One region of the Kitasatospora sp. NPDC101108 genome, then DNA from elsewhere that is predicted to be linked to it. Evidence: riboswitches for the same ligand, from Rfam matches in the RefSeq annotation. Region 1 holds a riboswitch; the other holds the start of a gene.
The links. A riboswitch is a leader RNA that binds a small molecule or an ion and turns the genes downstream of it on or off. The one in region 1 is predicted to bind magnesium.

Region 1 (4,768 bases):
CGGGTCGAGCGCGACCGAGCGCGCGGTGAGGGTGTAGCCGTGGGCGTTGAACCACTGGACCTGCGCCCAGTCGAGGGCGCCCCCGCCCGGCAGGTGCACCAGCCAGGACGGGTGCTCGCCCCGCGCCCGCTCGGCAGCCGGGCTGCCGGGCTCCGCGGCGGCGGCCAGTTGGTCGAGCAACTCGCCCGGCCTGGCGACGAGTTCGACCCGGCCGAGGTCGCCGGGGTGCTCCACCACACCGGTGACGGTGAAGGTGCTCCCTTCCAGCCCCTGGACGGTGGTGGTGCCGCCGAGCGAGAGCCCGGCGTGGTCCAGGAAGGCCTGGGTGGCGGCCAGTTCGTGCGGTGCGCCCGGGGCGCGGCCCTTGACCAGGTCCAGCCGGCCGCGCCAGACCGGGTCGCCGAGGTCGGCCTCGGCGGTCAGGGTGCGGACCAGGCCCTCGGGCGAGCTGGCGCCGGTCTCCGGACCGGTCCGGGCGGGAGTGAGGGTGCTGCCGGGCGGCAGCAGCGAGGTGACCAGGGCGGCCGGATCGGTGCCCGCGGCCTTCAGCTGCTCGGGCGTCGGCTGCCCGCCGGGCCGGGGCTGGACGGCGAAGGCGCCGTCCTCGGCGACCGGGGCCTGTTCGACGCTCCGGCCCGGGCTGAGCGCGGTGACCAGCGCGTCAGCGCCGCCCACCACCCGCTCGACCCGTTCGGCCGGGGTCAGTTGACCGCTGCGGTGGACCACGTCGGCGCCGGTGACCCCGAGGACGGGCAGTGCCACCATGGCCAGGATCAGGGCGCTGCGCCCCTTGGCCCGCAGCGCGTCGCGCCGGGCGAGCCGCAGCGCGACCCTCCACGCTCCGAACCTCACCGGACCACCTGGCCCAGGTGGTTGGGCCGGTGGACGGCGGCCTGGCAGCCGCCGGAGCGGCGCCCGGTGCTCTCCGAGGCGACCGCGCCGTCCCGCAGGTGGACCACCCGGTCCGCCCAACCGGCGTGCGAGGCCTCGTGGGTGACCATCACGGCGGCCGCCCCGGCGTCGCAGCGGGCGCGCAGCACGGCGAGCACGGCGTCGCCGGTGGCCGAGTCCAGCGCGCCGGTCGGCTCGTCGGCGAGGACGAGCCGGCGCTCGCCGATCAGGGCGCGGGCGATGGCGACGCGCTGCTGCTGGCCGCCGGACATGTCGTCCGGGAACCGGTCGGCGAGCCCGCCGATGCCCAGTTCCTCCAGGGCGGCCAGCGCCTCCCGGCGGGCGGTGCGGCCGGAGACCCCGTCGAGCTCGCGCGGCAGGGCGATGTTTTCGGCGGCGGTGAGCGCCGGGATCAGGTTGTAGTCCTGGAAGACGTACCCGACGGAGCGCCGCCGCAGGTCGGCGAGCCGGCCCCGGCCGAGCCCGCCGAGGGCCACGCCTTCGACGAGCACCTGGCCGTCGCTGGGCAGGTCCAGCCCGCCGGCCAGGGTCAGCAGGGTCGACTTCCCGGAGCCGGACGGGCCCATCACGGCGACGAACTCGCCCGGGTGGACGGTCAGGTCGATCCCGCGCAGGGCGTGGACCTCGGCGGCTCCGCGCCCGTGCACCCGGGAGACCCCGGACAGCTGCAGGACGGGTGCGGGCCGGCTCGGATCGATATGGGACACAGTTCCCCCACGTGAGCTGGTCAGCTGTATATGTCGGTGAACTATATATGTCGTGCGCGGATGCACAAGCCGGCCCGGTTCGGTCAAGGTTCTACAAAGCTGTCGAAGATCAGCCGAAAAGGTGACGTGCGGCGGCTGTGGCGGGTCTATGCTTTTGGAGGTTTGAAAAGGCACCTCGTTCGGTGAGGCGTCTTCACGGACACAGGCCACTGACCCGACGACGTCGAGAGACGCCCAGGTTCAGGACAGGTCTTCCCGAGTTAAGGGTTGACCCCAAGTGGCTTCCGGCCGATCCGGCTGGACACGCCGTGGAGTGCCAAAGCTCTGACGAGTTGGGGTGTACCGGTCCCTCGTCGACCGGTGTGCTCCTTGCCGTGTCGCGACGCGGCGCACAGTCGGTGCGCCCCCGACCGGGAGGAGGCGAGAGACATGGACTGCAATAGTCCGGGCCACAGTAGCCCCTACCCTCGCATGCTCTCGAACACCTCCGGCACGCGGTAACAACCTTCCCTGCGCGTTCACCCGGCGCTTCGTCCTGTGCTCAACCATGCCCGGACGCAAGCCGCCTGACGCTTCGTCATGCCCGCACGGCCGCCGCCGCTCAGCGTCGCCGTACGGAGCGGACGGCGTGCGCCCGCAGGGAGGATCGCTGCTGCGTGCCCCCTGTCGCCCTCTCAAGGAAGAGGGCAGGGAGGCTCCGCCATGACCAACGTGATGCTGGACCCGAAGGTCCCCACGGTCCACACCGCTCCCGCCGTCCCGTCCGCCGTGCTCGACGACGCCCACGTCGGCGACATCAAGGGCGCGCTCGGCACCATCCGGCTCGACGACACCACCCCCCGCAGCGGACTCTCCGCCCGGCTCAAGACCCTGCTGGCGATCGTCGGCCCCGGCCTGATCGTGATGGTCGGCGACAACGACGCCGGCGCCTTCTCCACCTACGGCCAGGCCGGGCAGAACTACGGCACCCAGCTGCTGTGGACCCTGCTGATGCTCGTCCCCGTGCTGTACGTCAACCAGGAGATGGTGCTGCGCCTCGGCGCCGTCACCGGCGTCGGCCACGCCCGGCTCATCCTGGAGCGCTTCGGCAGGTTCTGGGGCGCGTTCAGCGTCATCGACCTCTTCCTGCTCAACGCCCTCACCCTGGTCACCGAGTTCATCGGCGTCACCATGGCGGCCGGGTACCTCGGACTGCCGAAGGTCGTCTCGGTGGTGCTGGCGGCGGCGATCATCATCGCCTCGGCCTTCACCGGCTCCTTCCAGCGCTTCGAGCGGGTCGCCATCACGCTGTGCGTCGGCTCGCTGCTGCTGGTCCCGATCTACTTCATGGTCCACCCCAGGACCTCGCAGATGGCCCACGACTTCGTGACGCCCAGCATGCCCGGCGGCGCCGGCCAGCTGGCCGCCGTGATGCTGGTCATCATCTCGATCGTCGGCACCACCGTCGCCCCCTGGCAGCTGTTCTTCCAGCAGTCGTACGTCATCGACAAGCGGATCACCCCGCGTTTCATGAAGTACGAGAAGGTCGACCTGTGGATCGGGATCGTCGTGGTCATCGTCGGCGCGGCCGCGCTGATCGGCCTCACGGCGGCGGCCTTCGCGGGCACCGACGGCTTCGGGCAGTTCTCCGACACCGCCGCCGTGGCCAAGGGCATCGAGGACAAGGCCGGACACCTGGCGGGCGTGCTGTTCGCCATCGCCCTGCTGGACGCCTCGATCATCGGCGCCTTCGCGGTCTCGCTGTCCACCGCCTACGCCATCGGCGACGTCTTCGGCATCAAGCACTCGCTGCACCGCGGGGTCAAGGGCGCCAAGGGCTTCTACGCGGTGTACGCGGGCCTGGTGGTGGTCGCGGCGGCGATCACCCTGCTCTCCAACGGCTACACCCAGGGCCTGATCACCCAGTTCGTCCAGGTGCTCGCCGGGGTGCTGCTGCCCTCCGCCACCGTCTTCCTGCTGCTGCTCTGCAACGACCGGGCCGTGCTCGGCCCGTGGACCAACGGGCCGAGGACCAACGCCTTCACCTCGACGGTGGTCGGCGTGCTGGTGATGCTCTCGCTGATCCTCACCGCCTCGGTGGTCTGGCCGGACATCAGCTCCGGTGCGATCCTGTGGATCATGAGCGGCTGCGGGGTCGCGGGCGTCCTGGTCGCCGGGTACTTCTTCACCGTCGGCCGGCGGGGCACCAAGGAGGACCCGATCGACCGCACCGGCCGCGAGGACTGGCGGATGCCCCCGCTGGAGACGCTGAGCCGTCCGGTGATGTCCACCGCCCGCAAGGTCGGCATGGGGGCCCTGCGCGCCTACCTGCTGATCGCGATGGTCATGGTCATCATCAAGATCGTGCAGACCGCTCTGAACCACTGAGCCACCGGTCGCGACCCGTACGGACGGGCGGTGGGCAGCGGCTCGCCACCCGTCCGTTCCCTTTGCCCGCCTTCCCCGCGACTCCCCTGAGCGCAGCGACTCCCGTGAGCGCAGCGGCTCCCGTGGGTCCAGCGGATCCTCCGGAGGAGGTGCCGTCGTGCACACCCTGACCACCGTCGAGTTCCTGGTCCGGCTCGCCGCCGGCGTCGCCTGCGGCGCGCTGATCGGCGTCGAGCGCCAGTGGCGCGCCCGGATGGCCGGTCTGCGCACCAACGCCCTGGTCGCCGCCGGGGCCACCCTGTTCGTCCTGTACAGCGAGGCCGTCGGCGACACCGGCAGCCCCACCCGGGTCGCCTCCTACGTCGTCTCCGGCATCGGCTTCCTCGGCGGTGGCGTCATCCTGCGCGACGGCGCGGGCGTGCGCGGCCTCAACACCGCCGCCACCCTGTGGTGCTCGGCCGCCGTCGGGGTGCTGGCCGCCTCCGGCAAGCTGGACCTCGCCGTCCTCGGCACCCTCGCCGTGCTCGCCGTCCACCTGGTGCTGCGCCCGGCCGGGCGGCTGCTCGACCGGGCCCCGCAGTCCGGCAGCGACCCGGACTCCACCTCCCGGGCCACCGTCCACCTGGAGTGCGACCGCAAGGCCGAGAGCCACATTCGCGCCCTGCTGCTCCAGGCCCTGACCGCCTCCGGCCTCGCCCCCACCGGCCTGCGCGCCCGCCGCACCGACCAGGGCGACGCCACCAGCCTGCGGGCCACCGTGGCGATCAGCGGCCAGGTCGCCC
Region 2 (4,768 bases), on a different contig from region 1:
TGCGGTGTCCTCCTTCTGCGGGTTCGGCTTTTCGGTGGTTGGTTCAGGCGGCGCGGACCAGCCGGGGGTCGTACTTGTAGCCGATCTGCCGGACGGTGGCGATCGCCTCCCGGTGGCCGGGGCCGAGCTTGCGGCGGAGCCGGGCTATGTGGGTGGCGATGGTGCGGGTGTCGCCGGTGTCGGGCCGGCCCCAGACGGTCTCCATCAACTGGCGGCGGGAGTGCACCCGCAGCGGGTTGCCGACCAGGTGCGCGAGGAGCTCGAACTCCAGGTACGGCAGGTCGAGGTGCTGGCCGTCGACGGTGACGGTGCGCTGCTCGGGGTCCACCACCAGGCCGGAGTCCGCGGTGACGACGGGCTGCGGGGCGGGCGCGACGGTGCGCCGGGCGGGGGCGGCCGTGGCGGCGTGGTCCGAGAAGATGGCGTCGAGCCTGGGGTAGCGCACGGCCATGGCGGATGCTCCTTCGTCGGGTCGGGTCGGGTCGGGTCGGGGGTCGGGTCGGGTCGGGTCGAGGACGGTTTCGGTCAGCGGCCCGGGCGCCAGGAGGCTTCCAGGCGGGCCGTACCGTCCGGTGCGGTGACGGTGTGCCAGCTGGCCCGCAGCCGGGTCGGACGGCCGGTCGGGGCGGTCGGGGCGGCGACGGCCTGCAGGACGGAGTTGTCCAGCGGGCTCGCTGCCAGGCGTCGGCCCACCGCGGCGAGGGCGGCGCGCAGTCGGCCGCGGTCGGTGGACGGAAGGGCAGGCTGGAAAGCGGCAACGATGGACATGGCAGGTCACCTCCGTGACAGGACAAGTGGATGTGAACAAATGCGGCTGTATGAAGGAGAATTGATGACTCGTCAGGCAGCTGCGCCCGCGCGCTCGGCGGCGGCGTGGGCCAGGCGGCGCGCGGCAGCCGGCGGGAGGTCCGCGAAGCGGGCGAGCCAGTCCGGGCGGTGGCCCTGGCGGGCCAGCAGGTAGGCCAGGTGGACGCGGGGCTCGTACGCGGAGGCCGGGGTGTCGGGCGTGCCCGAGAGGGGGCAGGCGCCGGGGTCGTCGAGGCGGTAGGCGCGCTCGACGCCGTCGTGCAGGGCGAGCCGGACGCTCGGGCAGCGGTGGAACGGCGTGGTGTCGGTGTCGGTGGCGGTGCGGATGGTGGTGCCGAGGGCGGTACCGGTGGGGCGCATGGCCGTACTCCCTTCCTTTCCCCGGGTGCGGGGCGGTCGAGGGTTCCGGGGCGGGGCCGGGGGCGGTGGGCGGTCGTGCGCGGTCGCCGCCCCCGGCGTCCGGGTCAGTGGTTCAGGGCGGTCTGGACGACCTTGATGATGACCATGATCATCGCGATCAGCAGGTAGGTGCGCAGCGCACCCATGCCGACCTTGCGGGCGGTGGACATGACCGGCTTCTCCAGGGTCTCCAGCGGGGGCATCCGCCAGTTCTCCCGGCCGGTGCGGTCGATCGGGTCCTCCTTGGTGCCCTTGCGGCCGAAGGTGAAGAAGTACCCGGCGACCAGGACACCCGTTACGCCGCAGCCGGCCATGATCCAGAGCAGGGCGTCGGAGCTGATGTCCGGCCAGACCACGGCGGCGGTCAGGATCAGCGACAGCATCACCAGGATGCCGACCACCGCGGAGGTGAAGGCGTTGGTCTTGGGACCGTTGCGCCAGGGGCCGAGCACGGCCCTGTCGTTGCAGAGCAGCAGCAGGAAAACGGTCGCGGAGGGCAGCAGCACCCCGGCCAGCACCTGGACGAACTGGGTCATCAGGCCCTGCGCGTAGTCGGTGGACAGCAGGGTGATGGCGGCGGCCACCACGACCACGCCGGCGTAGATGCCGTAGAAGCCCTTGGCACCCTTGACTCCGCGGTGCAGCGAGTGCTTGATGCCGAAGACGTCGCCGATGGCGTAGGCGGTGGACAGCGAGACCGCGAAGGCGCCGATGATCGAGGCGTCCAGCAGGGCGATGGCGAACAGCACGCCGACCACGTGACCGGCCTTGTCCTCCAGCCCCTTGGCCACGCCGGCCGCGTCGGAGAACTGGCCGAAGCCGTCGGTGCCGGCGAACGCGGCGGCGCAGAAGCCCATCATGGCGGAGGCGCCGATGATGACGATGGCGATGCCGATCCACAGATCGGCCTTCTCGTACTTCATGAAGCGCGGGGTGATGCGCTTGTCGATGACGTAGGACTGCTGGAAGAACAGCTGCCAGGGGGCGACGGTGGTGCCGACGATGGAGACGATCAGCAGCATGACGGTCGCCAGCTCGCCCGAGCCGCCGGGCATGCTGGGGACCACGAAGTCGTGGGCCAGCTGCGAGGTCCTGGGGTGGACCATGAAGTAGATCGGCACCAGCAGCAGCGAGCCGACGCACAGCGTCACGGCGACGCGCTCGAAGCGCTGGAAGGAGCCGGTGAAGGCCGACGCGATGATCACCGCGGCCGCCAGGACCACGGAGGCGACCTTCGGCAGGCCCAGGTACCCGGCCGCGAGTGTCACCCCGATGAACTCGGTGACCAGCGTCAGCGCGTTGAGCAGGAAGAGGTCGATGACGCTGAACGCGCCCCAGAACTTCCCGAAGCGCTCCAGGATGAGGCGGGCGTGGCCGACGCCGGTGACGGCGCCGAGGCGCAGCACCATCTCCTGGTTGACGTACAGGACGGGGATGAGCAGGGCCAGCGTCCACAGCAGCTGGGTGCCGTAGTTCTGCCCGGCCTGGCCGTAGGTGGAGAAGGCGCCGGCGTCGTTGTCGCCGACCATCACGATCAGGCCGGGGCCGACGATCGCCAGGAGGGTCTTGAGTCTTGCGCTCAGGCCCTGGCGTGGTGCCTGGTCATCGAGCCGGATGGTGCCGAGCGCACCCTTGATGTCGCCGATGTGGGCGTCGTCGAGCGCCGCCGAACGCGGCTGCGGGGGCTTGGAGTTGAGAGTGGTGTCGGTGGTCATGGCGTTCCTCCCGTGGGCCCCGGGCGGCGGGGCGGTTGGGGGCGCGCGGCAGCAGCCCTTTCCTGCGTACGGGCGCGGAGCATCGGCGCGCGGCGGTGCGCGCCCGTGCGGGCACGGCGAAGCCGCGTGCATGGTGAGCCGATGCTGATGCGCCCTCAAATCAACGCGTGGAGAAGGTTGTTACCGCGTGCCGGAGGTGTACGGGGCGTACGAGGACAGGCGGGGGCAGGGGCTACTGTGGCCCGGACTACTGCAATCCATGTCTCTCGCCTCCTCCCGGTCGGCGCACCCCGTGGTGCGTGTCATCGACGCGGCAAGGAGTTCGCCGGCGCGCGGAACGGCCACCGGTTCACCCCAACTCGTCAGAGCTTTGGCACTCCACGGCGTGTCCAACCCCCCTGGGCCGGAAGCCACTTCGGATCAACCCTTAGGTCGGGAGGATCTGTCCTAACCCTGGGCGTCTCTCGACGTCGTCGGATCAGTGGCCTGTGTCCGTGAAGAAGCCTCACCGAACGAGGTGCCTTCTTCAAACCTCCAGAAGCATAGACCGGCCGGAGCGCGATACTTGCGTACTTGGTAGAACCTTTACTGTCTGGGCGGGCCGCGGGCGTTCCGCCGCCCGGGTGACGCGGGTTTGGCCGCCACGCGCCCACGGAACGACTTCCCGCCGTACCCGTAGCGGCACGGCACCGGCCCGTGCCCGGAACCGAGGGGTGGCATGGCGACCACAGGCTCCCAGGGGGCTCCCCGGCAGGCGAGGGCACTGGCGCTCGCCCGGAAGCCGAAACTGTGGCTCTTCCCGAGCGTCCTGTGCGCACTGGTGGCCGTGGTGCTCTCGCTGCTCTACATGGGCGGCATCGTCAACCCGAACGGGAACCTGCACCGGCTGCCGATCGCCCTGGTCAACGCCGACCGGGGCGCCCCGCCGCCCGGCCGGGCGGTGAACTCCGGCACCGAGCTGACCCGGGCGGTGGTGGCCGGCACACCCGGCGAGACCGTCGACTGGAAGCAGACCGACGAGGCCGGCGCCCACGACCTGATCTCCTCCGGCAAGGTCTACGCCGCGCTGCTCGTCCCCGCGGACTTCACCGCCGCCGTCACCGGGCTGGCCACCGGCGGGGCCACCGCGCGGCCCACCCTCACCGTCCTCACCAACCCGGCTCTGGGCAGCCTGGGTGCCTCGATGGCCTCGCAGATCGCCCAGGGCGCCGCCCACCAGGCCTCGCTCGCCACCGGCAGGCAGCTGCTCGCCGCCGTACCCGCCACCAAGTCCTCCGGACCGGACGGCGGCGCCACCGCCCGACTGCTGCTCGCCGACCCGTTCACCGTCACCACCAAGGCCGGCCCGATCGGCAGCCACAGCGGGCTCGGCCTGAGCGCCTTCTACTACGCCCTGCTGTCCGTCCTGAGCGGCTTCATCGGCGGCAACATCATCCACAACGGCGTAGACGGCGCGCTCGGCTACAGCGACAGCGAGATCGGCCCCTGGCACACCCGCCGCCCGACCGTACCGATCAGCCGCACCCAGACCCTGCTGCTCAAGATGATGATGACCGCCGGGATCATGCTGCTCACCACCTCGCTGGTGCTGCTCTGCACCGTAGGCATCCTCGGCATGGACGCCCCGCACATGGCGATGCTCTGGCTCTTCGCCTACTGCGCCAGCCTGGCCGTCGGCCTCGGGGTGCAGGCGATCAACGCCGCGTTCGGCGGGATCGGGCAGCTGGTGTCCATGTTCGTCTTCATCGCCCTGGCCCTGCCGTCCTCCGGGGCGACCGTCCCGCTGCAGGCGGTGCCCGCCTTCTACCGCTTCCTCGGCGCCTTCGAGCCGATGCGACAGCTGAGCG

Region 2: linked by a shared signal. The riboswitch ahead of ACZ6Z8_RS17125 (NRAMP family divalent metal transporter) and the one ahead of ACZ6Z8_RS23625 (NRAMP family divalent metal transporter) in region 1 are both predicted to bind magnesium.

Annotation. Positions count from the first base shown of each region.
Region 1 covers NZ_JBVJLM010000011.1:79,541-84,308, reverse strand. The annotation lists gene ACZ6Z8_RS23635 (FtsX-like permease family protein) at 1-852, opposite strand, end outside; gene ACZ6Z8_RS23630 (ABC transporter ATP-binding protein) at 849-1,610, opposite strand; M-box (ykoK) riboswitch at 1,787-1,963, shown strand; gene ACZ6Z8_RS23625 (NRAMP family divalent metal transporter) at 2,322-3,986, shown strand; gene ACZ6Z8_RS23620 (MgtC/SapB family protein) at 4,144-4,768, shown strand, end outside.
Region 2 covers NZ_JBVJLM010000006.1:403,483-408,250, reverse strand. The annotation lists gene ACZ6Z8_RS17145 (hypothetical protein) at 1-1, opposite strand, end outside; gene ACZ6Z8_RS17140 (winged helix-turn-helix domain-containing protein) at 44-451, opposite strand; gene ACZ6Z8_RS17135 (hypothetical protein) at 526-768, opposite strand; gene ACZ6Z8_RS17130 (hypothetical protein) at 841-1,167, opposite strand; gene ACZ6Z8_RS17125 (NRAMP family divalent metal transporter) at 1,272-2,921, opposite strand; M-box (ykoK) riboswitch at 3,268-3,445, opposite strand; gene ACZ6Z8_RS17120 (YhgE/Pip domain-containing protein) at 3,640-4,768, shown strand, end outside.